DNA from 4 places in the Comamonas sp. SY3 genome. Region 2 is predicted to be linked to each of the others. Evidence: predicted binding sites of a transcription regulator. Region 2 holds the regulator's gene; each other region holds the start of a gene.

Region 1 (7,040 bases), on a different contig from region 2:
CGGCCACTTTTTGCTGGGTGCGCCGTGGCGCTCTAGGCTGAGCTGGCGCCCAGGGCTCACCTCCCCGGCACCCGGCCTGTTCGCCTGGGTGCGCCGCTTGCAGGGGAACTGAACCATGCTGACGCTGCACCATCTGGAAACCTCGCGCTCGCAGCGCGTGCTGTGGCTGCTCGAAGAGCTGAACCTGCCCTATGCGCTGCAAACCTACCCGCGCGATGCCAAGACCCGCCTGGCACCGCCGGCGCTCAAACGCGTCCACCCGCTGGGCCTGTCGCCCATCCTCTGCGACCGGGGGCTGGTGATCGCCGAATCCGGCGCCATCATCGAGTACCTGGCCGAGCGCTATGGCGCCTGGGCGCCCCCGGACATGGCCTACCTGGAGCCCCCGCGCGGCAGTCCCGAGCATCTGCAGTGCCGCTACTGGATGCACTTTGCCGAGGGCTCGCTGATGAACTGGCTGCTGCTGCAGCTGGTGTTCGACAGCATCGCGGCCAAGCCTTTGCCGCTGCTGGTGCGCCCCGTTGTGGCACCGGTGCTGCGCACCCTGCGCCAGCAGGTGCACAAACAGCTGATCAGCCCCCACATGGAAGCAGCGATGGCCTATATGAACAACCACCTGGCCCACCAGCCCTGGTTTGCCGGGGAACACCTGACGATGGCCGATTTCCAGATGGGCTTTGCGGTGGAAGCGGCATTGGCCCGCTGCGCCAATGCGGCCGATTGGCCCCATCTGCATGCCTACCGCCAGCGTATGCAGGCCCGCGAGGCCTACCAGCGGGCCATTGCCAAAGGCGGCCCGGTGGTGATGAAGCTCTGAGCGCTCGACACCCGCCCTGTAAAAGGGCCCTGCAGTGCAGGGCCTTCGTCATGGGTGGTTGCGCAGATCAGCCCAGCCAGTGGCGGGCATTGCGCCAGACGCGCATCCAGGGGCTGAGGGCCGAGCGGTCGCCGTCGGTCCAGCTCATCTGCACGTTGCGGAACACGCGCTCGGGGTGCGGCATCATCGCGGTGAAGCGGCCATCGGCCGTGGTCACAGCCGTCAGACCGCCGGCCGAGCCGTTCGGGTTGAACGGGTACTGCTCGGTGGCCTGGCCATGGTTGTCCACATAGCGCATCGCGGCGATCACCGTGTCGGCATTGCCGCGGAAGCGGAAGTTGGCATAGCCCTCACCGTGCGCCACCGCGATCGGCAGGCGCGAGCCAGCCATGCCTTGCAGGAACAGGCTGGGCGACTCCAGCACCTCGACCATGGACAGACGCGCCTCGAAGCGGTTGCTCTGGTTTTGCGTGAAGCGCGGCCAGTCTTGCGCACCGGGGATGATGTCGGCCAGCTCGGCAAACATCTGGCAGCCATTGCAGACGCCCAGCCCGAAGGTGTCCTTGCGGCTGAAGAAGGCCTGGAACTGCTCGGACAGCGGCTCGTTGAAGGTGATCGAGCGGGCCCAGCCAATGCCGGCGCCCAGCGTGTCGCCGTAGCTGAAGCCGCCGCAGGCGACGATACCGGCAAAGTCACGCAGCTGGGCGCGGCCGGTCTGCAGGTCGGTCATGTGCACGTCCACCGCTTCAAAGCCGGCTTCGCCAAAGGCGTAGGCCATTTCTACGTGGGAGTTCACGCCCTGCTCGCGCAGCACCGCCACGCGGGGCTTGGCCGCCACATTGACGAAAGGCGCAGACAGCGCTTCCTGCGGATCGAAGGTCAGGTGCACATGCATGCCGGGGTCGGACGGCACACCGACCGAGGCGTGCTCGCTGTCGGCGCAGGCGGGGTTGTCGCGCTGCTGGGCAATCTTCCAGCTCACGGCATCCCAGACCTGGTGCAGATCGCTCAGGCTGGCGCCAAACACCTTCTTGGCATCGCGCCAGACTTGCAGCTCACCCTTGCCCATGTCCATGCTGGACGAGGCCGGACGGGTCTTGCCCACGATGTGGCTGCAGGTGGACAGGCCATGCGCGCGCAGGGTCTCCAGCACCTCGGCGCTGTCGCTGGTCTTGACCTGCAGCACGACGCCCAGCTCTTCGTTGAACAGCGCGCGCAGGGTCAGGTCTTCGCGGCGGCCCGATACCTGGGCGCCCCAGTTCTTGCCTTCGCCACTGTCCATGCGGCTGTCGGAGATGCCATCGCCTTCGGTGATCAGCATGTCCACATTCAGTGCCACGCCGACATGGCCGGCAAAGGCCATTTCGGCCACGGTGGCCAGCAGGCCGCCGTCGCCCTTGTCGTGGTAGGCGAGGATCTTGCCCTGGGCGCGCAGCGCGTTGACGGCATCGACCAGTGCGATCAGGTCCTTGGCGTCGTCCAGGTCGGGGGTCTCATTGCCGCTTTGGCCCAGCACCTGGCCCAGGATGGAGCCGCCCATGCGCATCTTGCCGCGCGAGAGATCGACCAGCACCAAGGTGGTGTCAGGCTCGCTGGCATCCAGCTGGGGCGTGAGCGTGCCGCGCACATCATCGATCGAGGCAAAGCCGGTGATGATCAGGCTGACCGGCGAGGTGACCTTCTTGGTCTCGCCGCCTTCGCTCCACTGCGTGCGCATCGACAGGCTGTCCTTGCCCACGGGGATGGAGATGTTCAGCTGCGGGCACAGCTCCATGCCGACGGCCTTGACGGTGGCGTACAGATCCGCGTCTTCACCGGGCTCGCCGCAGGCGGCCATCCAGTTGGCCGACATCTTCACCTTGGACAGCGCAATCGGCGCGGCCAGCATGTTGGTGATGGCTTCGGCAACGGCCATGCGGCCCGAGGCAGGTGCATTGATCGCTGCCAGCGGGGTGCGCTCGCCCATGGCCATCGCTTCACCCTTGAAGCCCTGGAAATCGGCCAGGGTCACGGCCACGTCGGCCACCGGCACCTGCCAGGGGCCCACCATCTGGTCACGGTGGGTCAGGCCGCCCACAGCGCGGTCACCAATGGTGACCAGGAAGCGCTTGGACGCCACCGTGGGGTGGGCCAACACGTCGATCACGGCCTTTTCCAGCGGCACGCCGGTCAGGTCGATGGCGGGCAGGCTGCGCGCCACGGTCTGCACATCCTTGTGCATCTTGGGCGGCTTGCCCAGCAGCACATCCATCGGCATATCGACCGGGAATTTCTGGTCGTCCGCAGTCGCAGCCGGGTCTTCGAGCACCAGCTGGCGCTCTTCGGTGGCCGTGCCGATGACGGCAAACGGGCAGCGCTCGCGCTCGCAGAAGGCGGTGAACTGCGTCAACGACTCGGGCGCAATCGCCATCACATAGCGTTCCTGGCTTTCGTTGGACCAGATTTCCTTGGGCGCCAGGCCCGATTCTTCGAGGTTGACCTTGCGCAGGTCAAAGCGGGCACCACGGCCGGCGTCATTGGTCAGCTCGGGGAAGGCGTTGGACAGGCCACCGGCACCCACATCGTGGATCGCCAGGATGGGGTTGGCCGCGCCCTGCTGCCAGCAGTGGTTGATGACTTCCTGCGCACGGCGCTCGATCTCGGGGTTGCCGCGCTGCACCGAGTCAAAGTCCAGCTCGGCTGCATTCGTGCCACTGGCCATCGAGCTGGCCGCACCGCCGCCCATGCCGATGCGCATGCCCGGGCCGCCCAGCTGGATCAGCAAGGTGCCGGCGGGGAACAGGATCTTCCGGGTCTGCTCGGCATCAATCACGCCCAAGCCACCGGCGATCATGATGGGCTTGTGGTAGCCACGGGTGATATCACCGACTTGCTGCTCGTACTCGCGGAAGTAGCCGGTCAGGTTGGGACGGCCGAATTCGTTGTTGAATGCGGCGCCGCCCAGCGGGCCTTCGATCATGATCTGCAGCGGGCTGGCGATGTGCTCGGGCTTGCCGACCTCGCTGCCCCAGAGCTTGGAGACGGTGAAGCCGGTCAGGCCGGCCTTGGGCTTGGAGCCCCGGCCGGTTGCGCCCTCGTCACGGATCTCACCGCCCGCGCCGGTGGAGGCACCGGGGAAAGGCGAGATGGCCGTCGGGTGGTTGTGGGTCTCGACCTTCATCAGCACATGGCTGGTGGCCGCCTGCTTCTGGTAGCTGGGCGCCGTCACGGCATCGGCCTGGATGTTGAACGGTGCCACAAAGCGCTCGACCTGGTGGCCTTCCATGATGGAGGCATTGTCCGAATACGCCACCACGGTGTGCTGGGGCGATACCGCCTCGGTATGGCGGATCATGCCGAACAGGCTCTTGTCCTGCGCCACACCGTCGATGGTGAAGTGGGCATTGAAGATCTTGTGGCGGCAGTGCTCGGAGTTCGCCTGGGCAAACATCATCAGCTCGACATCGCTGGGGTTGCGCGCCAGGCCCTTGAAGGCGTTTTCCAGGTACTCGATCTCGTCCTCGGCCAGTGCCAGGCCCCATTGCTTGTTGGCTTGTTCCAGCGCGCTGCGGCCGCCGCCCAGCACATCGACAAACTCCATCGGCTGCGCTTGCAGTGCGGAGAACAGCTGCTCGGCTTCGGCGCGGGTGCCAAACACCGACTCGGTCATGCGGTCGTGCAGCAGCGCGGCGATCTGCGCGGTCTGCTCGGCGCTCAGCTCGGGCTTGCCGCCCAGCAGGCCGGCCTTGAGCTCGATGCGGTACTCGGTCAGGCGCTCGATGCGGAACACCGCCAGGCCGCAGTTGCGGGCGATGTCGGTGGCCTTGGAGGCCCAGGGCGAGATCGTGCCCATGCGCGGCGTGACAATGAAGGCCTGGCCGTCGCTGCCGCCTTCATAGGGGTCGCCATAGGTCAGCAGGGCTGCGACGCGCTCGGCCTGCGCGCCGGCCAGCGGCTGCTCGGTGGCGACCAGATGCACAAAACGGGCAGCAATGCCCGTTATCTTTGGATGGATCGCCGTCAATGCGGTCTGCAGTTGTTGGGCGCGGAAGGAGCTGAGGGCGTTGCCGCCTGGTAGCTGAGTCAGGTGCAGTGTCACGTGGCAGCCTATGTGGACTAGGAGGATGGGAAGAAAGCACGCATGCGCCTTGCCCACTGCGACGGGTGGACCGTGGCAGCACCATGACAAGGGCGGGATAACCCGGGATTCTACTGTGCCCCGCCAGGACACGTAGCCGCATGGACAACAGGCCAATGGCGGCGGTGGGATAATCATGGGCTATGACCATCAAAATCAATACCGAAGAAGATATTGCGCAGATGCGGATCGCAGGCCGTCTGGCCTCGGAGGTCCTGGACTACATCACCCCCCACATCCAACCGGGCATCACGACCAAGCAGATCGATCTGCTGTGCGCCGAGGCGATGGAAAAGCAAGGCACCAAATCGGCCTGCCTGGGCTACCAGCCTCCGGGCATGACGCCCTACCCGGCCTATGTCTGCACCTCGGTCAACCATGTGGTCTGCCACGGCATTCCCAATGACAAGCCGCTTAAGAAGGGCGATGTCGTCAATGTGGACGTGACCATCATCACGCCCGAAGGCTACTTCGGCGACAACAGCCGCATGTTCGTGATCGGCGAAGGCACGATTGCCGGCAAGCGCCTGTGCCAGCTGACCTTTGAAGCGATGTGGCATGGCATCGTGCAGGTCAAGAATGGCGCCCATCTGGGCGATATCGGCCATGCGATCCAGAAGTTCGCCGAAGGTCATGGCCTGTCGGTCGTGCGCGAGTACTGCGGCCACGGCATCGGCAAGGTGTTCCACGACGAGCCCCAGGTGCTGCACTATGGCCGCCCGGGCACCGGGGTGGAACTCAAGACCGGCATGATCTTCACGATCGAGCCGATGCTCAACCTGGGCAAGAAGGACATCAAGGACCTGGGCAATGACGGCTGGACCGTCATCACCAAGGACCACAGCCTGTCGGCCCAATGGGAAGTCGAAGTGCTGGTGACCGACACCGGCTATGAAGTGCTGACCTGGTCGGAAGGCTCGCCCACGCCGCCAAGCTTTGTGACCACGATCAAGTGCTGATGGCGCGCTGATCCGGCCCACCCCTCTGCACCGGGCCGGCGGCGGTCCCCGTACCCAAGGCGGCATCGCGACAAGCGTGCCGCCTTTGTCGTTTCGGGTGGCCGATCCCCGCCACGCCCTCATTTGGTGCGCCGTGGCATGGAATGTGCTTATTCGCATCCGCTGTTGAATGCTATGGCACACTGCCAGCGACAGCAGAATAGAGCACCATGAACGATCCTCGCATTCCGCAGCTGCGCGAGCAGTACCAGGCCCAACGCAGCGCCCTGTTTGACGACATCATGGCCGGGGGCAGCAGCACCCGGGGCATACAGACGCAGTTGCGCAAGCTGTCGCAGCTGGCCGATGGTTTGCTGCGTGAGCTGTGGCATCTGGCCGGCCTGCCCGGCCGCTTGAACCTGGTAGGGGTGGGCGGTTTTGGCCGGGGCAAGCTCTTCCCGTATTCCGATATCGATGTGCTGCTGCTGCTGCCCGAGGGCACGGACCCCGAGCAGGACAGCGAATTGCGCAGCGCGATCGAGCAGTTCATCGGCTCCTGCTGGGATGCGGGGCTGGAGATCGGCTCGAGCGTGCGCACCCTCAGCCAGTGCATCAGCGAGGCCCAGGCCGATGTGACGGTGCAGACGGCGCTGCTGGAGTCGCGCCGCATCATCGGCTCGCCACGCCTCTACCACCTGTTCCAGGCAGCGCTGGCCCAGTCCATCCAGCCCGATGCCTTTGTCGTGGCCAAGGTGCTGGAGATGCAGCAGCGCCACAACAAATACGAAAACACCGTCTATGCGCTGGAGCCCAATTGCAAGGAATCGCCCGGCGGCCTGCGCGATCTGCAACTGATCCTGTGGCTGGGCCGCGCCACGGGCCTGGGCAGCCGCTGGAAGGAGCTGGCCGACAAGGGCCTGGCGACCGTCTACGAGGTGCGCAACCTGCAGCGCAACGAGGACCTGATTTGCCTCATCCGCGCGCGGCTGCACATTGTGGCGCGGCGCCGCGAGGACCGGCTGGTCTTCGACCTGCAAACGCCGGTGGCCGAGTCCTTTGGTTTCAAGACGGTCACCCCTGCCGGCCAACGCTTTCCCAAGCGCGCCAGCGAGGAGCTGATGAAGCGCTACTACTGGGCCGCCAAGGCCGTGGCCCAGCTCACACAGAT
Region 2 (7,040 bases):
CTTGATGCAGATGCTGGCCCAGTATCCCGAGATGCTGACCAATGCTGCCGATGGCAATGCGCCGCATGATGTTACGTTCTACCTGCGTGACCTGGCTTCGGCCTACCACAGCTACTATGATGCAGAGCGTATCCTGGTCGATGACGAAGCCACCAAATTGGCCCGTCTGGCCTTGGTGGCAGCGGTAGCCCAAGTGCTGCGCAACGGCCTGGCCGTGCTGGGCGTCAGTGCCCCGGAACGCATGTGATTTTGCGAGAAAAGGTAATAACTGCAATGCGACGACATCAACGTGGTGGAACCATCCTGGGCCTGATCCTGGGGCTGCTGGTGGGCGTGGGCGCGGCGTTGGCCGTCGCCGTGTACGTCACCAATGTGCCGGTGCCGTTTGTCAACAAAGGTGGCGTCAAGGGCGAAGCCAAGGACAAGGCCGAGGCGCAGCGTAACCAGAACTGGGACCCGAACTCGCCGCTGTACGGCAAGAACCCTGCGCGTGCGCCGGCTGCGGTGGCACCGGCTGCGCAGGGGGTGGTGGTGCCCGAGCCACCGCGCACGGTGGCCGACAACGCCACCCCGCCGGTCGAGGCCAAACCCGCCAAACCCGAAGTGGTGCTGCCGGATGCCAGCAAGCCCGCTGACAAGCCGGCAGACAAGACACAGGTGGCCAAGCTCGATCCCAAGGCCGGCCAGGGCGCCGATCCGCTGGGAGACCTGGCCAAGGCGCGCAGTGCGGATGGCACCGATGGCTTCCAGTACTTCGTGCAGGCCGGTGCGTTCCGCACCCAGTCCGATGGCGATGCGCAGCGCGCCAAACTGGCAATGATGGGTTGGGAAGCCAGGGTGAGCGAGCGTGAGGTCAATGGCCGCACGGTATACCGGGTGCGCGTGGGACCCTTCAACAAGCGCGATGATGCCGATGGCCTCAAAGGCAAGCTCGATGGCGCTGGCGTCGATGCGCAGATCGTCCGCGTGCAGCGTTGAACTTTTGGCGGTGCCGCGCACTCCTAACCGCAACTTGTCACTGGAGTTAACAAAACATGAAACGTCGTGAGTTTTCCACTTTCGCGGCTTCCGCTACGGCCGCTTCCGCGCTGAGCCTGCCTTTCGCCACCGGCGCCAATGCGCAGGCCAAGTTCAAGGAAGGCAAGGACTACATCAAGCTGGCCAAGCCGGTGACCCCTGATGCACCCGCTGGCAAGGTGGAAGTGATCGAATTCTTCTGGTACAGCTGCCCCCACTGCAATGCCTTCGAGCCGCAGTTCGAAGCCTGGGCCAAGTCGGCTCCGAAGAACCTGCAGATCCGCCGCGTGCCGGTCGCCTTCAACAACACCTTTGTGCCCCAGCAGAAGATCTACTTTGCGCTGGAGTCGATGGGCCTGATCCCCGAGGTGCATGTCAAGGTGTTCCGCGCGATCCATGTCGAGCGCCAGCGCCTGAACAAGGACGAGGAAATCTTCGCCTGGATGGACAAGAACGGCGTGAACCTCGCCAAGTTCAAGGAAGCCTACAACTCGTTCAGCGTGGCAGGCCAGGTGCGCAAGGCGACCCAGCTGCAGGAGTCCTATGGCGTCGAAGGTGTGCCATCGCTGGGCGTGGCCGGCAAGTACTACACCGACGGCACCCGTGCAGGCTCGATGAGCAATGTGCTGCAGGTGGTAGAGTTCCTGGCTGCACAAGGCTGAACGGACTTCCCACCGCGATAGACAAGGCCCGCGCACGCGGGCTTTTTTGTGCCGAAAACGGTCCAACGCTCCAGCATGGCTACAATGGGGCAGAGCAAGATTCATGCCTTTATGAGACACCGTATTTTTACCTCTTTGTTGCTGGCAGCGGCCCTGACCGTGCCGCTGCTGTCGCATGCCGAGCGTGCAGACCGCACCAAGCCCATGAACATCGAGGCGGACGATGGCCGCCATGATGAACTCAAGCAGACCAGCGTCTTCACGGGCAATGTGGTGGTGACCAAGGGCACCATCATCATCCGTGGCGCGCAGCTGACGGTGAGCCAGGACCGCGACGGCTTCCAGCATGGCGTGGTCACCGCTGCACCGGGCAAACTGGCGTTCTTCCGCCAAAAACGTGATTCCGCACCGGGCGCTCCCGACGAGTTCGTCGAAGGCGAAGGAGAGGTCATCACCTATAACGGCCGCGATGACACCGTGCATTTCGAGCGGCGGGGTGAGCTGCGCCGCTACCGCGAGACCACGCTGACCGACCAGGTCAGCGGCCCGCTGATCGTCTACAACAACCTGAGCGATACCTTCACCGTCTCCGGCCAGAAGGGCGCCCAGGCGGCCGATCCCAAGCCCGGCGCGCCCAAGAAGGACCGTGTCCGTGTGATCCTGACCCCCAAGGCAGATGGCAAGGCGGACGACAAGGCCAGCAGTCCGGCCAAGCCCGCAGCCGACGACAAGACGCCATTGCGCCCCAGCACCCAACTGAACGACGGAGCCAAGTAACCGTGGCAGAGAATTCGTCGACCATTTCCGTCAACGCCCGGGTGGCCACCAGCGACCAGCGCAGCCAGCTCGAGGTGTTGCATCTGGAGAAATCCTACGGCAGCCGCAAGGTGGTCAAGGACGTATCGCTGTCCGTGCGCAAGGGCGAAGTGGTGGGTTTGCTCGGCCCCAACGGCGCTGGCAAGACCACCTCGTTCTACATGATCGTCGGCCTGGTGCGCAGCGATGGCGGCGACATCCGCATCGATGGGCAGTCGGTCGCCAATATGCCGATCCACCAGCGCTCGCAGCTGGGCCTGTCCTACCTGCCGCAGGAAGCCTCGATCTTCCGCAAACTCAGCGTGCAGGACAACGTACGCGCCGTGCTGGAGCTGCAAAAGGACGAGCATGGCAAGTCGCTGTCGCGCGCCGAGGTCGAGCGCCAGCTGACCGCATTGCTGCAGGAGCTGCGTGTCGAGCATCTGCGCGAGTCGCCATCGGTCGCGCTCTCTGGTGGTGAGCGCCGGCGGGTCGAAATCGCCCGCGCGCTGGCCACCCAGCCCCGTTTCATCCTGCTCGACGAACCCTTCGCCGGCATTGACCCGATCGCCGTGATCGAGATCCAGCGCATTGTGGCTTTCCTCAAGGAACGTGGCATTGGCGTGCTGATCACTGACCACAATGTGCGTGAAACCCTGGGTATCTGTGACCATGCCTGCATCATCAGCGATGGCAAGGTGCTGGCCGCAGGGACGCCGCAAGAGATTGTGGAGAACGCAGAGGTTCGGAGGGTGTACCTGGGTGAGCATTTCCGCATGTGATACTGCACGCCCTGGCGGGCGTGCGAGCCAAGAAGCCGCCCCTCACATTGGGGCTGGCGGGGCTGATCCGTTGCCAGCTGCCGCAGCCGCAGCGGGGGCTCTGCGATGATGCCTTCGCTGTCACTGCGCGTATCGCAGAACCTGACGCTGACGCCTCAGCTGCAGCAGTCGATCCGCCTGCTGCAGCTGTCCACGCAGGAGCTGACGCAGGAAGTCGAGCAGATGCTCGACGAAAACCCGTTTCTGGAGCGCGAGGGCGATGATGCGCCCGAATCCGAACCGGGCAAGGACGCCGCCGAATCTGCTGAATCTGCCGAGTCCACCGAGGCTGCAGATGCGGCCGACAAGGTTGCCGACCTCGTGACCGGCACCGACCCCGGCAACACCAGCGATTTCGAGCCGGGTGCATCGGATCTGCCGCTGGACTTTGGCGCCGGCAAGGAAACCGGCGTAGATGCCGAGGCAGCTGCGGGCGATTCGGCATCGGACTGGGAAGAGTGGGGCGGCGAGCTGCCGGCCCGTGCCAGTGCGGGCGATGACGATGACGAAACGCCGATGTCCGAGCGGCGCAGCGAGCACCTGAGCCTGCAGGATGTGCTGCACCGCCAGGCGCTGTCGTTGCGCCTGTGCCAGGAAGACCGGGCAGCGCTCTATTTTCTGATCGAATCGCTGAACGACGACGGCTACCTCGAAGAAACACTCGCCGAGCTGGCACAAAGCTTTGGCGATGCCAGCGACCCCGAGCGCTACGAAGCACTGCTGCACCACCTGACGGTGGCGCTGCGCCTGTTGCAAAGCCTGGAACCCATCGGTGTGGGCGCACGCAACCTGTCCGAATGCATGCAGCTGCAGATCAAGGCCCAGCAGCGGCTGCTGGATGAAGAGGGCTCGGACACGCCCGAGGCCGATGCGCTGGCGCTGGAGACCGCGTTGCTGGTCTGCCAGGAATCCCTCGACCTGCTGGCGCGCCGCGATGTGCGCAAGCTGATGCAGCTGACCGGCTGCAACGAGGCGGCGGTGCGCAGCGCGCTGGGGCTGATTGCCAAACTCGAACCCCGCCCGGGCCGGCCCTATGCCGATGTGGACCGCAATGCCATCATCCCCGATGTCATCGTGCGCCCCAGCAACGAGCGCGGCCTGCCGGTGCCCGGCTTCAGCGTGCAGCTCAATGCCGAGGTGATGCCGCGCCTGCGCGTGCAGGATGTCTATGCCAATGCCTTGCGCAGCCACAAGGGCTGCGAGGGCCATGGCGCCCTGCAGCAGCGGCTGCAGGAGGCGCGCTGGTTCATCAAGAACATCCAGCAGCGCTTTGACACTATCTTGCGTGTCTCGCAGGCCATTGTGGAGCGCCAGCGCAATTTCTTTGTGCATGGCGAGCTGGCGATGCGCCCGATGGTGCTGCGCGAGATCGCCGATGAGCTGGGTCTGCACGAATCCACGATCAGCCGCGTGACCACGGCCAAGTACATGGCCACGCCGCAGGGCACCTTCGAGCTCAAGTACTTCTTCGGCTCGGGCCTGGGCACCGAGACGGGCGGCAGCGCCTCCAGTACGGCGGTCAAGGCGCTGATCAAGCAGTTGCTGGACGAGGAAAGCGCGAAGAAGCCGCTGTCGGACGCAAAAATTGCCGACCTGCTGCAGGCCCAGGGCATTGAATGCGCGCGCCGCACCGTGGCCAAGTACCGCGAAGCGATGCGCATCCCGCCGGCCAGCCTGCGCAAGGCGCTGTAAACGCAGGCAGCACGGGCCATGAAAAAACCGCAGTGGCGTTGCACACTGCGGTTTTTGCGTTGAGGCGCTGCGGTTTTACTTCGGCCACAGCCACCAGATGAACAAGGCCAGCACGGCCAGCATCAGGCCGAACTTGGTCAGCTTGTAGGCCGTCTTGTTCCAGGCCTTGAAGCGGCGGCGGTACTGGCCCATGTAGAAGGAGACCTTGAAGATGCGGCTGATGAAGCCGCGCGGATCGCCTTCGTTGTTGGGCGAGCTGGCAGCAGCCACCACATGCGTGCCCAGCCAGCGGTTGAGCCACTGCGCAAAGCCATTCGTCATCGGGCGCTCGACATCGCAGAACAGCACGATGCGGTTGCCCTCGGACCGGTTCTCGGCCCAGTGCATATAGGTCTCGTCAAAGACCACGCCTTCGCCCTCGCGCCAGCTGTAGGGCGTGCCATCGACTTCGATCATGCAGCGGTCGTCATTGGGTGCCAGCACGGCCAGGTGGTAACGCAGCGATCCGGCGTAGGGATCGCGGTGCAGGTTGAGCTTGGCGCCGGGCGGCAGCTCGGCAAACATGGCCGCCTTGATGCCGGGGATGGACTGCACCAGCGCCGTGGTCTTGGGGCAAAGCTCCATTGCCGAGGGGTGGGCCTGGCCGTACCACTTCAGGTAGAAGCGCTTCCAGCCGGTCTTGAAGAAGGAGTTGAAGCCCGCGTCGTCGTTGTTGGCCGCTGCCTTGATCTGCATCGCCTGGTGCAGGCCGATGGCCTCTTCGCGGATCTCGCGCCAGTTGGCCTGCAGCGGGGCCAGGTCGGGGAAGGTGCTGGTGGGCAGGTACGGCGTGCGCGGTACCTTGCTGAACATCAGCATGAACACATTGAACGGCGCCGTGAAGGTGGAGTGGTCAAACAGCTGGCGCAGCAGCTTGTGCCGCACCTTGCCACGCAGGTGCATGTAGAGGCCGCAGCCAAAGAAAAGCAGCACCAGGGCCAGAACGATGATTTTTGCCATAGACAGCGATTTTAGCGACTGCGCTGTGGCGGGTGTCTGCGCGAGCGCAAACCGGCGCGCTGCAAGGCCTGCGGGGCGGTCTGATGGCCTGCTGCCAGCAGGCCTATTGCCGACGTCCCAGGCCTGCGCGCTTACTTGGGCTGTGCCGCGAAGGCGGTTTTCAGGCGCTGCAGCATCTCGCGGTTGAGCTGGCGCTGCTGGCCGCTCCAGTGCGTCATCGCCTTGTTCAGCTCGGCCTGCAGCGCATGGGCGGTCTGCCAGTCGCCCTGGCCTGCAGCCCAGATCGCATACTCGGCCATCACATCGAAGCTGCCCGAGTGCTGGCGCGCAAAGTCAAAGCTCTTGCGGGCCATCTCCTGGTCGCCCAGCTGGGCATAGGCCTTGGCCACCAGCAGGCCCACGGCCTCGGCGCGGAAATGCACGTCGGCCTGCGCAATCACGCGCAGCTGCTGCAAGGCCTGCTGCGGATGGCCGGCCTGGTAGGCGGCTTGCGCAGCGCCCCAGCGGATATCGAGGTCATTGGCAAACGGGCCCTTCATGCTGGCCTCGAAGTGGCCAAAGGCCTGCTCGGCCTGGCCGGTGGCCAGCAGCGCCTGGGCCAGGCGGATCTGGTTCTGCGCGGTGGGGCTGTAATCGTAGGCGGCCTGGGCTTCACGCACCTCGCGGGTCGGGTCCAGCGCCTTGACGGCATTGCTCGCCAGGCTGCGGGCATGGCGCTGCAGCCGTGAATTGGGCAGGTAGATGGCGAAAAAATACACCACGCTGCCCAGGAAGGGGAAGGCCAGCAGCACAAACAGCCAGTAGTTGTTCTGGCCGCTGCGCACCGCATGGACGGCAAAAAATAGCGCAATGATGACGTGTACGCCGGCTCCGAGGTAGGGCATCCGCTTATCTTTCTTCAGGGGTCTGGGGGGAGGGCCTGGGCGCACGGGGCGGCGGCCCGCTCTGGAGTCGGACTATAGCAGCCGGCCCATCATTACCGCAGCGCTATCGAGGGCCCGGCCCCGAAGGCGGCTGGCACAGTACACATTCCCATGCGCTTGCGCAGACAATG
Region 3 (7,040 bases), on a different contig from region 2:
GCCTTCGCGTCTTGCTGGCGCGGAGGCTTTTTGTTGTTCGGGTGGCCCAGTTCATCCAAGGCTTGAGCGCTCCACCCCGAGGCGCTTGGCCAGCCGCTGCAGGTTGGCGCGGTCCAGCTGCAGCTCGCGCGCGGCTGCGGCCCAGTTGCCGTGGTGGCGGGCCAGGCTGGCGCTGAGCAGCTGGCGCTCGTAGCGCTCCACCTGGGCGCGCAGGCCCAAGGCCCCGGCGCTGGCGGCTGGCCCGTCGGCCACGTCGGCAACTGGCAGGGGCACGATGCGGACCGTTGCCTGCTGGCCGGGCGGCAGCGGTGCGGCGGCGGCGCCATCCCACAGGTCTTCCTCGCCGATGCTCAGCATGCGTGGCCTGGCGCTGTCCTTGCGCTGGCCCAGCGTGCGGCTCAGCGCCTTGAGCACGGCGCGGCTGATGCAGTGCTCCAGCTCACGCACATTGCCGGGCCAGGGGTAGCGCAGCAGGGCGGCCTGGGCGGCGGCATCCAAGCGCAGGCCGCCGAGCTGCAGGCGGGCGCGGTTCTCTTCGAGAAAGCAGCCGGCCAGCACCAGGGTGTCGCTGTCCCGCGCACGCAGCGGCGGCACCACGACGGGGTAGACGCAAAGGCGGTGGTAGAAATCGGCGCGCATGCGGCCGGCCTGCACCTCGGCGGCCAGGTCGCGGTTGGTGGCGGCAATCACGCGCACATCGACCTGGTGCTCGCGGTCCGAACCCAGGCGCTGCAGCTGGCCGCTTTGCAGCACGCGCAGCAGCTTGGCCTGCACCGCCAGCGACAGCTCACCGACCTCGTCGAGGAACAACGTTCCGTGCTGCGCCTGTTCAAACTTGCCGCGCCGCTCGCTCAATGCGCCGGTGAAGGCGCCGCGCACATGGCCGAACAGCTCGCTCTCGACCAGGTTGTCCGGCAGCGCGGCGCAGTTGATGCTGACCAGCGGTTGCGCTGCGCGCGGCGACTGCGCATGCACGGCCTGGGCGACCAGCTCCTTGCCGGTGCCGGTCTCGCCGGTGATCAGCACGCAGAGGTCGCTGGCGGCGACCAGTGCAATGCTGCCTTGCAGCTGGCGGATCGCCGGGCTGGTACCCAGGATCTGGCGGCTGCGGTCCGCTCCCGGGCTGCGCGGTGCCGGCGCAGCGGCGCTGCGCGCGGCCTGGGACAGCTGCTGCACCCGTTCGGCCGTGGCCACGGTGGCAGCGGCCAGGTTGCTGAAGGCCTGCAGCAGCTCGAGCGCATTGTCACCGGCAAAGCGGTCGGGCTCCAGCGCATCCAGGGTCAGCAGGCCCCAGGCCAGGCCGCCGGTCTGCAGCACGCAGCCCATGCAGTCATGCACATGCAGCTCGCCCGGTGTGGTGATCAGGCCGTCATAGGGGTCGGGCAGGGGGCTGTCGGGTGCAAAGCGCATTGCCTGGCCGGCGGCCAGCAGCTGGGCCAGGCGCGGGTGCTCGGCCACCTTGAAGCGCCGGCCCAGGGTATCGGGCACCAGGCCATCGATGGCCACCGGCTCCAGCCATTCGCCGTTGAGGCGCAGCAGCGCCACCGCATCGGCGGGCAGCAGGGTGCGCAACGCGGCCAGCAGGCGGCGCAGGCGCTCGCGCTCGGGCAGTTCCTGGGCCAGATCGGCGACCAGCGGAATCACCGCGTGGAGGATTTTGGAGGATGTCAAAACGACTCGGGGTGTCAAAAACACAGCATTTACCAGTGGTCAGTATGACTGCATGCATTGTGCAAGGTATTGATATTCCACAAACCTGGTGTTGGCACGATGCATGCACTACCAAGAACAACCACATGCAAGGAGAGTTAGATGCTGAGCGATAGCCAAAAACAGATCATCCAGGCCACCGTCCCCCTGCTGGAGACCGGCGGTGAGGCGCTGACCACGCACTTCTACCAGATGATGCTGAGCGAGTACCCCGAGGTGCGCCCGCTGTTCAACCAGGCCCACCAGCAAAGCGGCGCCCAGCCCCGCGCGCTGGCCCACAGCGTGCTGATGTATGCCAAACACATCGACAGGCTGGAGAACCTGGGCGACCTGCCCGCGCAGATCATCAACAAGCATGTGGCGCTGCAGGTGCAGCCGGACCAGTACCAGATCGTGGGCAGCTGCCTGCTGCGCGCGATACGCGAGGTACTGGGCGCCGAGATTGCCACCGATGCGGTGATCGATGCCTGGGCCGCTGCCTACACCCAGCTGGCCGACATCCTGATCGCTGCCGAGGCCAAGGCCTATGACGACATCGCCCATGCCGAAGGCGGCTGGCGCGGTGCCCGTACCTTCAAGCTGGTGCAGAAGGTGGCCGAGAGCGCCGAGATCAGCTCCTTCTATCTGGAGCCGGTGGACGGCAAGGCCGTGATTGCCCACCAGCCGGGCCAGTACATCGGCCTGCGCGCCATCGTGGGTGGCACCGAGCAGCGCCGCAACTACTCGCTGTCCGCGCCCAGCAATGGCCGCAGCTACCGCATCAGCGTCAAGCGCGAGCCCGGCGGCAAGGTCTCCAACTACCTGCATGATCTGCCAGTGGGCGACACCCTGGAGCTGTTTGCACCGGCCGGCCATTTCACGTTGCAGGCGGGCAAGCGCCCGCTGGTACTGATCAGCGGCGGCGTGGGCATCACCCCCACGTTGCCGATGCTCGAAGCCGCGCTGCAGACCGACCGCCCGGTCACCTTTATCCACTGCGCCCGGGGCCGTGCCGTGCATGCCTTCCGCCCGCAGATCGATGCGCTGGCGCAGGCGCACAGCCAGCTGCAGCCGCGCTATGTGTACGAGGAGGTGGCCGACGGCGAGGCAGTCGCTGCCCAGGGCCGTCTGACCGAGGACCTGCTGGGCCAATGGCTGCCGGCCTCGCGCGATGCCGATGTGTACTTTCTGGGCCCCAAGCCCTTTATGCGTTCGGTCAAGGCCTCGCTGCGCAAGCTGGGCGTGCCCGATGCCCAGGTGCGCTATGAGTTCTTTGGCCCGGCCGAGGCGCTGGCCTGATCGCGGGCCTCTGAAGCGCTGAGGCGCGTGCGGCACCGGCCGCCGCAGGCAAAAAACCCGAGCCATGCTCGCCTTGCAAGGCCAGCCTGGGTCGGGTTTTCGTTTTACGGGCCGCTTCAGCGCAGCACGGCGGAGGTGATCAGGCCAGGACTCAGTCCTTGTAATAGGCCTCGACCTTGCCCTTGAGCTTGATCAGCAAAGGCTTGCCCTTGCGGTCCACGGTCTTGCCGGCGGGCACCTTGACCCAGCCTTCGCTCACGCAGTATTCCTCGACATCCACGCGCTCGGTGCCGTTGAAGCGGATGCCGATGTCGTGGTTGAAGACCTCGCGCACAAAATGCGGGCTCTTGGGGTCGATGGACAGGTGGTCGGGCAGTTCGGGGCGGGCAGTGGTATCGGTCATGGTCAGTGCAGTAGAGAACGCGGCGCTGTGCCGCACAGGCCGCCATTGTCCACACTTTTGCGGGCACCGCGTCCGGGAATGGGAAACCGCGCCGTTGGCTGACTTGGCAAGCTCTGCTGCTTGCCGCTACAGTGGTCGCCATGCCCTTGCTACTGACTGATGCGCAGCAGCGTCTGCTGCGCCGCGCCAAGCTCACCCCGTTGCTGCTGCTGCTGGCCGTGGCCTGCATGTTTGTGCTGGCCAGCTGGTGCCTGGGCCAGCCGTTTGCGCAATCGCACCACTGGCAGCTGGCGCTGCGCTGCCTGCGGGCGATGACCGAGGCGGGCATGGTCGGCGCGCTGGCCGACTGGTTTGCGGTGGCGGCGCTGTTCAAGCACATCCCGATTCCGTGGATCTCGCGGCACACGGCCATCATCCCGCGCAACAAGGACCGCATCGGCGAGAACCTGGCCGTCTTTGTGCGCGAGCGATTTCTCGATGGCGACTCGCTGGTGCAGCTGGTGCGCACGCACCAGCCGGCGGACAAGCTGGCGCAGTGGCTCAAGGCGCCGGCCAATGCCGAGCTGCTGGGCCACCAGGTGGCACGCCTGGCGGCAGCTGCGCTGGCCACCGTGCAGGATGCGCAGGTGGAGCGCTTCATCAAGCTGGCACTGCGCACCTTGCTGGGCCAGATCGACCTGTCACAGTCGCTGTCCAAGGTGCTGACCGTGCTGACGCACAACGGCCGCCACCAGGTGCTGCTGGCGCAGGCGCTGGACAAGCTGGTCGAGCTGCTGCACGAGGCCGAAACCCGCACCTTGATCGCACAGACCATTGCGCACTGGCTCAAGACCGAACACCCGCTCAAAGAAAAAATGCTGCCCACCGGCTGGCTCAGCGACAAGGGCTCGGCGATGATCGCCAGCAGCCTGGAGCACCTGCTCGATGCGATTGCCGACAACCCCAGCCATGTGCTGCGCGCCAAGTTTGACCAGACCATGCAGGAGTGGGTGGAGCGCCTGGCCCAGGACCCCGCCTGGCATGCCAAGGGCGAGGAAGTGCGCCGCTACCTGCAGCACGACCCTGCCGTGGGCGAGTATGTGCAGGAGCTGTGGCAAAGCCTGCGCGCCAGCCTGCAGGCCGATCTGGCCAACGAGCATTCGGCGATGGCGCGCAATGTGCGGGGCATGGGCCTGTGGCTGGGCAAGTCGCTGGCAGCCGACCAGGCGCTGCGCAGTTCGCTCAACACCCGCATGGAGCTGTGGGTGCAGGAGCTGGCGCCGGAGATTTCGCAGTTCTTCGGCACCCATATTGCCGATACCGTCAAGCGCTGGGATGCGCGTGAGCTGGGCGAGCTGATCGAATGGAACATTGGCCGCGATCTGCAGTACATCCGCATCAACGGCACCTTGGTGGGGGGGCTGATCGGCTTTGCGCTGTTCTGGCTGGGGTGGCTGGTGAACCACCTGGGCGGTGGTTCTGCATAGCCGGCTGAGGCCTATGCGCCACAGAGATGTATCCAAAGTGCTTTATCCCTGCTTCACATTAGTCAACACTTCTTTATCAATGGATATAATAAGAAGCATTCGCATTTGTTGATAGTCCCCGGATTTTTCGTTGCCCAGCCAAGGTGGCTCCCCGCCATCTCCATGCCGCACAGCACGGCATGCTCGCCAGGACGGCCCAGCAGCACCCCTTTGCTGCCTGCCGCGCCGTGACTGACACCTCCAAACCCCGCGAATAACCGCCGGCCCTGGGCCTGCGCTGTGCCTGATCGCCATGAGCGGCCAGGCGGGCGCAGCCATGCGCCATCCGTTTGATCTGACCTGGAGCCTGTTCCATGACCCCCCGCCCTTTCGCTGCCGCCTGTGCTGCCCGCCCTGTTTCGCTGTTGCACGCCGGTCCATCGCCGCACCGTGCCGTGCCCCATGCGTTGCGCGCTACGGCCCTGGTGGCCGCCGCGCTGCTGGGTGCCGGCCCTGCGCTGGCGCAGGCCGAAACGGAGGCCGACAAGACCTTGTCCACCGTCGTGGTGACGGCCTCGGGCTTTGAGCAGGCGGTAGAAGATGCACCGGCCTCGATCACCGTGATTCCGCGCCAGGAGCTGGAGAAAAAGGCCTACCGCGATGTGACCGATGCGCTGCGCGATGTGCCCGGCGTGGTCATCACCGGCGGCGGCAGCTCCAGCGATATCAGCATCCGGGGCATGGCCTCGAACTACACGATGATTCTGGTGGACGGCAAGCCGCAGAACTCGCGCGAAACCCGGCCCAACAGCGATGGCGCCGGTATCGAACAAGGCTGGCTGCCGCCGCTCAGCGCGATCGAGCGCATCGAGGTGGTGCGGGGTCCGATGTCGTCGCTGTACGGATCGGACGCGATGGGTGGTGTGGTCAACATCATCACGCGCAAGGTGGCCAAGCAGTGGACGGGTACCTTGAGCGCCGAAACCACGCAGCAGGAATCCTCCGCGTCGGGCGATATCTACCAGAGCAACTTCTACCTGGCAGGCCCCATCAAGAGCGATGTGCTGGGCCTGCAGATCTACGGCCAGAAATCGCGCCGTCTGGAGGACAAGTTTGTCGGCGGCTTCAATGAGCAGGACAGCAGCTCGGGCACCGCCAAGCTGACCCTGACCCCCAACAAGGACCACGACCTGGTGCTGGAAGTGGGCCGCACCTTGCAGGACCGCTATGCAACGGCAGGCAAAAGCGCGAGCCGCGCGTCCAGCTTCTCGGACTACTCCCGCAACCACTTTGCGATCTCGCACACCGGGCGCTGGGGCTTTGGCACCTCGACGACCTACCTGCAGCACGAGGAGATCGACAACCCCGGCCGCGAGATGAAGCTGAAGAACACCGAGTTCAACAGCCAGATGGTGATGCCGATCGGTGAGCGCAACCTGACCACCGTGGGCCTGAGCTACAAGCATGAAAAGCTGATGGACAACGGCAACCAAATGAAGGTGGACAACCCCATCAACACGCTCAAGCGCTACCAGTGGGCGCTGTTTGCCGAGAACGAATGGCGGGTGACCGATGCGATTGCGCTGACCACCGGCCTGCGCATGAACCATGACCAGAACTACGGCACCGACTGGACGCCGCGCGTCTACGGCGTCTGGCACGCAACGCCGGAGTGGAGCGTCAAGGGCGGTATCTCGACCGGCTTCAAATCGCCCAGCCTGCGCGCTGCGGTGGCCGATTGGGGCCAGATCACCGGCGGCGGTGGCGACCCGGCCATCATCCGGGGCAACCCCAACCTCAAGCCCGAGAAAAGCACCAGCCAGGAGCTGGGCGTGATCTGGGACAACCGCCGCGATTTCACCGGCAGCCTGACCTTGTTCAACACCGACTTCAAGGACAAGATCACCGAGGTGCGCAGCTGTGAAGACACCGAAGGCGCGGGCCGCGCCATCGTCACCGGCAACTGCACGGTACTGGGCACGCCCTACAAGTTCATCAGCGACCGCACCAATGTGGATGAGGCCAATATGCGCGGTGTGGAGGCGACCGCCACCTGGAAGGCCAGCGAAGCCTTGCGCCTGGCGGCCAACTACACCTTCACCCGCTCGGAGCAGAAAAGCGGCAACTTTGCCGGCCAGCCGCTCAACAAGATGCCCAAGCACATGCTCAACGCCACGTTGGACTGGCAGGGCACGGACAAGCTG
Region 4 (7,040 bases), on a different contig from region 2:
ATATCGGCCCACTTGCCTACTTCCAGGCTGCCCACCTCATGGCTGATGCCATGGGCAATAGCCGGGTTGATCGTGTACTTGGCGATGTAGCGCTTGATGCGAAAGTTGTCATGCCGGTCGCTGTCGCCCGGCAGCGCGCCGCGCTGCAGCTTCATCTTGTGCGCCGTCTGCCAGGTGCGCAAAATGACCTCGCCCACCCGGCCCATGGCCTGGCTGTCGGAGCTGAACATGCTGATCGCGCCGATGTCGTGCAGGATATCCTCGGCCGCGATGGTTTCCTTGCGGATGCGGCTCTCGGCAAAGGCCAGGTCCTCGGCAATGCCGGCATCCAGATGGTGGCAGACCATCAGCATGTCCACATGCTCGTCCAAGGTGTTGATCGTGTAGGGCCGCGTCGGGTTGGTGGAGCTGGGCAGCACATTGCTCTCGCCCACCACTTTCAGGATATCGGGCGCATGGCCGCCGCCTGCGCCTTCGGTGTGGAAGGTGTGGATGGTGCGGCCCTTGAAGGCGGCCACCGTGTCTTCGACAAAGCCGCTCTCGTTGAGCGTGTCGGTATGGATCGCCACCTGGGTGTCGGTCAGCTCGGCCACATCCAGGCAGTTGTCGATCGCGGCGGGCGTGCTGCCCCAGTCCTCGTGCAGTTTGAGGCCAATCGCGCCGGCGCTGATCTGCTCATGCAGCGCCAGCGGCAGGCTGGCATTGCCCTTGCCCAGAAAACCCAGGTTCATCGGGAAGGCATCGGCCGCCTGCAGCATGCGCTCCATGTTCCAGGCGCCGGGCGTGCAGGTCGTCGCAAAGGTGCCGGTGGCCGGGCCGGTGCCACCGCCAATCATCGTGGTCACCCCGCTGGTCAGCGCCTCCTCGATCTGCTGGGGTGCGATAAAGTGGATGTGCGTGTCGATGCCGCCCGCGGTGACAACCATGCCTTCGCAGCTGATGATCTCGGTGCCCGGCCCGATGATGATGTCCACCCCTGGCTGCGTGTCCGGGTTGCCTGCCTTGCCGATCGCGGCAATGCGGCCGCCCTTGAGTCCAATGTCCGCCTTGACGATGCCCCAGTGGTCGATGATCAGCGCATTGGTCAGCACCGTGTCCATCGCGCCCTGCGCACTGCTGCGCTGGCTTTGCGCCATGCCGTCCCGGATGGTCTTGCCACCGCCAAACTTCACCTCTTCACCGTAGCCGCCTGCGCGCAGGGTGAAGTCCTGCTCCACCTGCACGACCAGCGCGGTATCGGCCAGGCGCAGGCGGTCACCCACCGTAGGCCCATAGGTTTCCGCGTATGCGCGTCTGTCCATCGTTGCCATCAGAACCATCCTGTCTTAGAACGCAGGCTCGCAGGCTGCGTGCTGCGCATCATTCCAGCGCCCCTTGCACCAGGCCGCGAAAGCCGTAGATCTGCCGGTCACCACCGATGTCCACCAGCTCCACCGTGCGCTGCTGGCCGGGCTCAAAGCGCACGGCCATGCCGCTGGCAATATGCAGGCGCATGCCGTGGGCCGCCTGGCGGTCAAACACCAGACCGGCATTGGTCTCGGCAAAGTGGTAGTGCGAGCCGACCTGGATGGGCCGGTCGCTGGCGTTGTGCACCACCAGGCTGGTGGTGCGGCGCCCCGGGTTCAGCGTATGTTCGCCGGCGTCCAGCAGCAGTTCACCTGGGATCATCGTGCGGCTCCTCGTCAGGCCAGGCGGGTCAGCATGGCTGCGCCCAAGACGGCGGTGGCGCCGCCCGCCAGCCTGGCCAGCCAGCGGTGGCGCTGCATGAACACCTTGCCCAGCACCATGCCGGCAACATGCAGCAGGGCCGAGCCCAGCGCCATGCCCGCCAGCGCGCCGGCAGATGCCAGTGCAGAATCGGCCGCCAGCTCAAAGCCGTGGGCCGCACCATGGAAAAACGCAAACACCCCGGCCAGCGCAGCGGCCAGCACCCAGGGCATCTGCTTTTGCACGGCCACCAGCAGGCCCAGTACCAGCACCGATGCGGCAATCATCGGCTCCACGCCAGGCACCCACAGGCCCGCAAAACCTGCCAGTGCGCCGGCCACCAGCAGGGCCACAAAGGCAGCCGGTGCGCGCCAGGCGGGCGTTACGGTCAGCGCACTCCAGGCACCCACGGCCAGCATGGCCGCCATGTGGTCGGCACCGGTAAAGGGGTGGGCAAAGGCATGGCCAAAGCTGCTCAAAAAGCCATGGTGGCCGCCGCCATCGCTGCCGACATGGGCGAGTGCAGACAGGGGCAAGGCAGCAGCGGCAAGCGCCACACTGGCAGAGAGTTTCTTGAAGTTCATGGTGCTATCTTGCGCAGGGGAAAGAAGGAGTTCAGACAATGGGCTCGTGCACGGTGACGAGCTTGGTGCCATCGGGGAAGGTGGCCTCGATCTGGATATCGGCAATCATCTCGGGGATGCCCTCCATCACATCGGCGCGGGTCAACACTGTGCGGCCGGCGCTCATCAGCTGGGCAACGGTTTGGCCATCGCGCGCACCTTCCATCACAAAGGCGCTGATCAGGGCCACCGCCTCGGGGTAGTTCAGCTTGAGCCCCCGGGCCAGGCGCCGCTCGGCCAGCAAGGCGGCGGTAAAGATCAGCAGCTTGTCTTTTTCGCGAGGTGTCAGTTCCATACACACTGCAAAGCAAGGCACATGCCAAGGGCCGCAGCGGCAGCGCATGCACGCTTTCCGTGCTGCATCGCCAAACCTCTGCACCACAAGCATGCAAGCCTGGCGCAGATGCACCAATTCAGCGCAGCCCGCACCCCAGCGCAGTGCAGTTCCTGGCACGTGGCTTGCAAAAGCCCAGGCATGTCCTGCGCACCCATCTCGCCTCCGATCCCGGCCCCTGGGCTTTGCTGCCCAGCGGCGACTCCGCACCAGCGCCAGCCATGAGCTGGCATGCCCAATTGGCGCTGCAGTACCACCCGCACGCCGGCAAGACCTCGGTGCATTTCAGCCACGATGGCCCGCTGCGCATCCTCAAAAGCCTCTACCCCGAAGGCCCGGGCATTTGCCACAACGTGCTGGTGCACCCGCCCGGTGGTCTGGTGGGCGGTGATGTGCTGGATATCTCGGTGGAGGTAGGGGCAGGCGCGCATGCGCTGGTGACCACACCGGGGGCGACGCGCTTTTACAAGAGCAATGGCCAGCCGGCCTTGCAGCGCACCCGCCTGCAGCTGCAGGCCGGCGCCCGGCTGGAATGGCTGCCGCTGGAGGCCATTGCCTACAACGCCTGCGATGCAGCCAATGAGCTGCAGATGGAGCTGGCACCCGGCGCAGAGCTGCTGAGCTGGGACATCACCGCGCTGGGCCTGCCGCTGGCGGGCCAACCCTTTGTGCAAGGGGTGTTCTCCCAGCACATCGCCTGGCCAGGGCATTTTCTGGAGCGTGGCCGCATCCGGGCCGATGATGGGCTGCTGCTCAACGGCCAGCTCGGTCTGGCCGGCCAGCGCTGCATGGGCAGCCTGGTCTACGCCAGCGGCTCGCCGATCGCCCGCGCCCAGCGCGAAGCGCTGCTGGAGAGCACCCAGCTGCTGCTGGAGGCCGCGCCTGCAGAGGTGATGGCAGGCGTGACCGCGCCGAACGAGCACATGCTGGTGCTGCGCGGCCTGGCGCCGGTGGTGGAGCCGGCCATGCAGCTGTGGAAGACAGTCTGGGGCCACTGGCGCAGCAGCCTCTGGGGCCTGCCGGCGCAGCGGCCGCGCATCTGGTCGATGTAAGAAGCTGTTCTAAGGGGCTGCCTGCCCCACTCGCCTGCGCGATTGCGCGCTCAGGCGCCGTCGATCAGCTGCTCGATGTCTTTGGCCAGGGTATCGACCGGCGTGCCGTAGCGGCTGTACAGGCGCAGGCGGCCTTCCGGGTCGAAGATGTAGTCGCCCGCGGTGTGGTCCATCGTGTAGCTGCCCGGGGTCTGGCCCTCGACCCGCTTGTAGTAGACCTTGAAGTCCTTGGCCATCCTGGCCGTTTCCTCGTCGCTGCCGCGCAGCGCCAGAAAACTGGGATCGAAGTTGGCCAGGTAGGCCTGCAGGATCTCGGGCGTATCACGGGCAGGATCGACCGAGGCAAAGATCACCTGCAGCTTGTCGCCCTTGGCGCCGAGCTTTTGCTTGACCGCTGCCAGATCACCCAAGGTGGTCGGGCAGACATCGGGGCACTGGGTAAAGCCAAAGAACACCAGCACGACCTTGCCCTTGAAGTCCGCCATGCTGCGGCGCTGGCCATGCTGGTCGGGCATCGAAAAATCCTGGCCATACTCTTTGCTGCCCGTCAGGTCGATGGCGTTGAAATCGGCCTTGGATTTGCAGGCGGTCAGAAAACCGGCGGTCGAGGCCAGCATGGCCGAGCCCGCCAGCCAGCGAAGGGCATTGCGCTTGTTCATTGCAGATTTACCAGCTCACATAGTGGTCCACCAGCAGCGCCACGAACAGCAGGCTGAGGTAGACCAGTGAAAAACGGAAAGTCTTGCGTGCCAGCGCATCGGAGTAATTGCGCCACAGTGCAAAGGCATAGCCAAAGAACCCGGCACCCAGCACAACGGCCGCCACCAGGTAGATCCAGGAGCTCATCTGGATGATGAAGGGCAGCAGGCCGGCGGCAAACAAGACCACGGTGTAGAGCAAGACCTGCACGCGGGTGTAATAGTTCCCATGGGTGACCGGCAGCATCGGCAGGCCGGACTTGCGGTAGTCCTCCACCCGGTACAGCGCCAGCGCCCAGAAGTGCGGAGGCGTCCACAGGAAGATGATCAGGAACAGCAGCAACGCCTGGGGCGAGACATCGCCGGTCATCGCAGCCCAGCCCAGCACCGGCGGCATGGCGCCCGATGCGCCGCCGATCACGATGTTCTGCGGCGTCAGCGGCTTGAGGATCACGGTGTAGATGATGGCGTAACCGACGAAGGTGGCAAAGGTCAGCCACATCGTGATGGCATTGATCCAGACGATCAGAATGGCCGAGCCGGCGATGCACAGCGCTGCAGAAAACATCAGGGTCTGCAGGTTGGACAGCTCGCCGCGCGCCGTGGGGCGCCAGGCCGTGCGCTTCATGCGCGCATCGATGCTCTGCTCCACCAGGCAGTTGAAGGCCGCTGCGGCCCCCGCCACCAGCCAGATGCCCGCGCAAGCGACGGCCATGCGCAGCAGCTCGGCGCCGCTCGGCACACCGGGCACGGCCAGCACCATGCCGATCAGTGCGCAAAACACAATCAGCTGCACCACCTTGGGTTTGGTCAAGGCATAGAACTGCGCAAAGCGGTTCGGCATTGGCGTTGCGGCAAGTTCGGTCATCGGGGCACTCAGTCTTTGTTCCATACAGCGTCATCAGCTCGCAGCACTGCGGGCAGGTTCAGCGCCCGCAGTACACCAGATCCAGGTCAGCACCACCATGATGGCAGCAGCGCCCCCAGTGTGCAGAACGGCCGCCAGCATCGGCCAGTCCAGCACCACATTCGACAGTCCCGTGGCAAATTGCAGCAGCGTCAGGCCGATCAGCCAGCGGCGCTGCTGCCGCAGCAGCGGCACCGTGCGCAGCATCCAGCCCAGCCACAACAAGGCGGCAATCACCAGGTAGGCAAACAGCCGGTGCATGTAGTGGATGGCCACCAGCGCTTCGTAGCTGATGTGCGACCCGTCGGCCAGAAAGCCTAGCGGGCGCCAGATCTGGAACCCGTCGAAGTTCATCGCCGGCCACCAGGCGCCATTGCACATGGGAAAGCTGGTGCAGGCCAGCACCGCATAGTTGGTACTGACCCAGCCACCCAGGGTCACCTGCGCAAACACCAGCAGCGCCGTGACCGCCACCAGGCCCCGCAACAGGCGCGGCACTGGGACTAACCCTAGATTATCGGCAAATTGCGTGTGGCGCGTTGCCTGCACGGTTAATAGCATCAGCAGCACGGTGCCACCCAGCAGGTGCAGGGTGACGATGGCGGGGAACAGCTTCATCGTCACGGTGAGAGCGCCAAAGGCCCCCTGGATCAGCACCCAGACCAGCGTGGCGGTCGGCCACCAGGGGCTGATCGGCTGGGATCCACCGCGTTTGCGCTGCAGCCAGGCACTGGCCGTCAGCACAATGATCAGGCCGCCCACGGCGGTAGCCAGGTAGCGGTGGATCATCTCCACCCAGGCCTTGCCATGGGTGACCGGGCCGGTCGGCATGGCCGCTTGCGCGGCCGATATCTCGGCATGCGCGCCAATCGGGCTGGCATTGCCGTAGCAGCCCGGCCAGTCCGGGCAGCCCAGGCCGGAATCGGTCAGCCGCGTAAAGGCGCCAAACATCACCAGGTCGAAGGACAGAAACAGGGTCAGAACGGCGAGCACCTGCAGGCGCTTGAGCGGCGTGGCGCCCCGGTGGCGCCACCAGATCCAGACGATGGGGCCCAGCGCAATGATGGCCCCGGTCAGCAACACACGCGCCAGCGGCGCGAAATCATACAAATCCTGCGAAGTCATGCTAGCTATCCACTACCGCCCTTCCTGGTCCCAACTCGACGACGCGCGCAACAAACGCTCCAGATCCTTGCGCGCCTTGGCCGCATCGGAGCGGCTGAGCTGGGCGGGGAAACGCATCATCCAGTGGCCCAGCGGGTCCACCACATACAAATGTTCGCCCAGCTGCTGGCCGGCCGCCGGCTGCAGCCACTGGGCCACCAAGGCCTGGGGGACGCGCAGCACCGTCGCCTGGTCCAGCGCGGCACGCAGGGCCTGCGGCGGCTCGCCGTCATCGGTCACCAGCCAGACCCAGTCCAGCCGGTCCTTCTCGCGGCCCAGGCTCTCGCGCAGCTGGCGCTGCAGGTAGAGGTTGTTCTGGCAAACCTCGTCGCAGGCCGCAGCCGAAGCGCTCAGCAGCAGCCACTGGCCCTTCAGGCTTTGCAGGTCAAACGGCCGGCCGTCCAAGGTCTTCACCTGCGCGGCCGGAATCGCCGGCTGCTGGCTGACCAGCTCGCCAAAATTGCGCCGCCCTTCGGGTCGGATCACGTAGTAGGTGAAGTAGGAGGCGATCACCGGCGCCGCACAGACCAGCAGCACCAGCAACATCTTGAGGCG

What was found. The regulator sigma-54, encoded in region 2, starts transcription at its own class of promoters, with help from an activator protein. The targets are predictions, from matches to a motif close to TGGCANGNAANCTGCTTT.
Region 1: the regulator sigma-54 is predicted to act here: its motif matches at 6,028-6,045, upstream of ACCQ08_RS22085 ([protein-PII] uridylyltransferase).
Region 3: the regulator sigma-54 is predicted to act here: its motif matches at 1,764-1,781, upstream of hmpA (NO-inducible flavohemoprotein).
Region 4: the regulator sigma-54 is predicted to act here: its motif matches at 2,779-2,796, upstream of ACCQ08_RS13065 (urease accessory protein UreD).

Annotation. Positions count from the first base shown of each region.
Region 1 is NZ_JBGTYN010000025.1:2,957-9,996, reverse strand. Features, by position in the region: gene ACCQ08_RS22105 (SDR family NAD(P)-dependent oxidoreductase) at 1-112, shown strand, start outside; gene ACCQ08_RS22100 (glutathione S-transferase family protein) at 116-817, shown strand; gene purL (phosphoribosylformylglycinamidine synthase) at 885-4,895, opposite strand; gene map (type I methionyl aminopeptidase) at 5,078-5,893, shown strand; gene ACCQ08_RS22085 ([protein-PII] uridylyltransferase) at 6,103-7,040, shown strand, end outside.
Region 2 is NZ_JBGTYN010000020.1:43,091-50,130, forward strand. Features, by position in the region: gene argS (arginine--tRNA ligase) at 1-247, shown strand, start outside; gene ACCQ08_RS20230 (SPOR domain-containing protein) at 274-978, shown strand; gene ACCQ08_RS20235 (thiol:disulfide interchange protein DsbA/DsbL) at 1,035-1,679, shown strand; gene lptA (lipopolysaccharide transport periplasmic protein LptA) at 1,791-2,456, shown strand; gene lptB (LPS export ABC transporter ATP-binding protein) at 2,480-3,256, shown strand; gene rpoN (RNA polymerase factor sigma-54) at 3,362-4,987, shown strand; gene ACCQ08_RS20255 (aspartyl/asparaginyl beta-hydroxylase domain-containing protein) at 5,063-5,977, opposite strand; gene ACCQ08_RS20260 (hypothetical protein) at 6,118-6,870, opposite strand.
Region 3 is NZ_JBGTYN010000022.1:18,308-25,347, forward strand. Features, by position in the region: gene norR (nitric oxide reductase transcriptional regulator NorR) at 52-1,671, opposite strand; gene hmpA (NO-inducible flavohemoprotein) at 1,813-2,988, shown strand; gene ACCQ08_RS21025 (DUF3297 family protein) at 3,140-3,391, opposite strand; gene ACCQ08_RS21030 (DUF445 domain-containing protein) at 3,532-4,857, shown strand; gene ACCQ08_RS21035 (ligand-gated channel protein) at 5,211-7,040, shown strand, end outside.
Region 4 is NZ_JBGTYN010000008.1:199,973-207,012, forward strand. Features, by position in the region: gene ureC (urease subunit alpha) at 1-1,310, opposite strand, end outside; gene ACCQ08_RS13050 (urease subunit beta) at 1,360-1,668, opposite strand; gene ACCQ08_RS13055 (HupE/UreJ family protein) at 1,683-2,291, opposite strand; gene ACCQ08_RS13060 (urease subunit gamma) at 2,323-2,625, opposite strand; gene ACCQ08_RS13065 (urease accessory protein UreD) at 2,886-3,716, shown strand; gene ACCQ08_RS13070 (SCO family protein) at 3,767-4,375, opposite strand; gene cyoE (heme o synthase) at 4,383-5,282, opposite strand; gene ACCQ08_RS13080 (COX15/CtaA family protein) at 5,316-6,446, opposite strand; gene ACCQ08_RS13085 (hypothetical protein) at 6,459-7,040, opposite strand, start outside.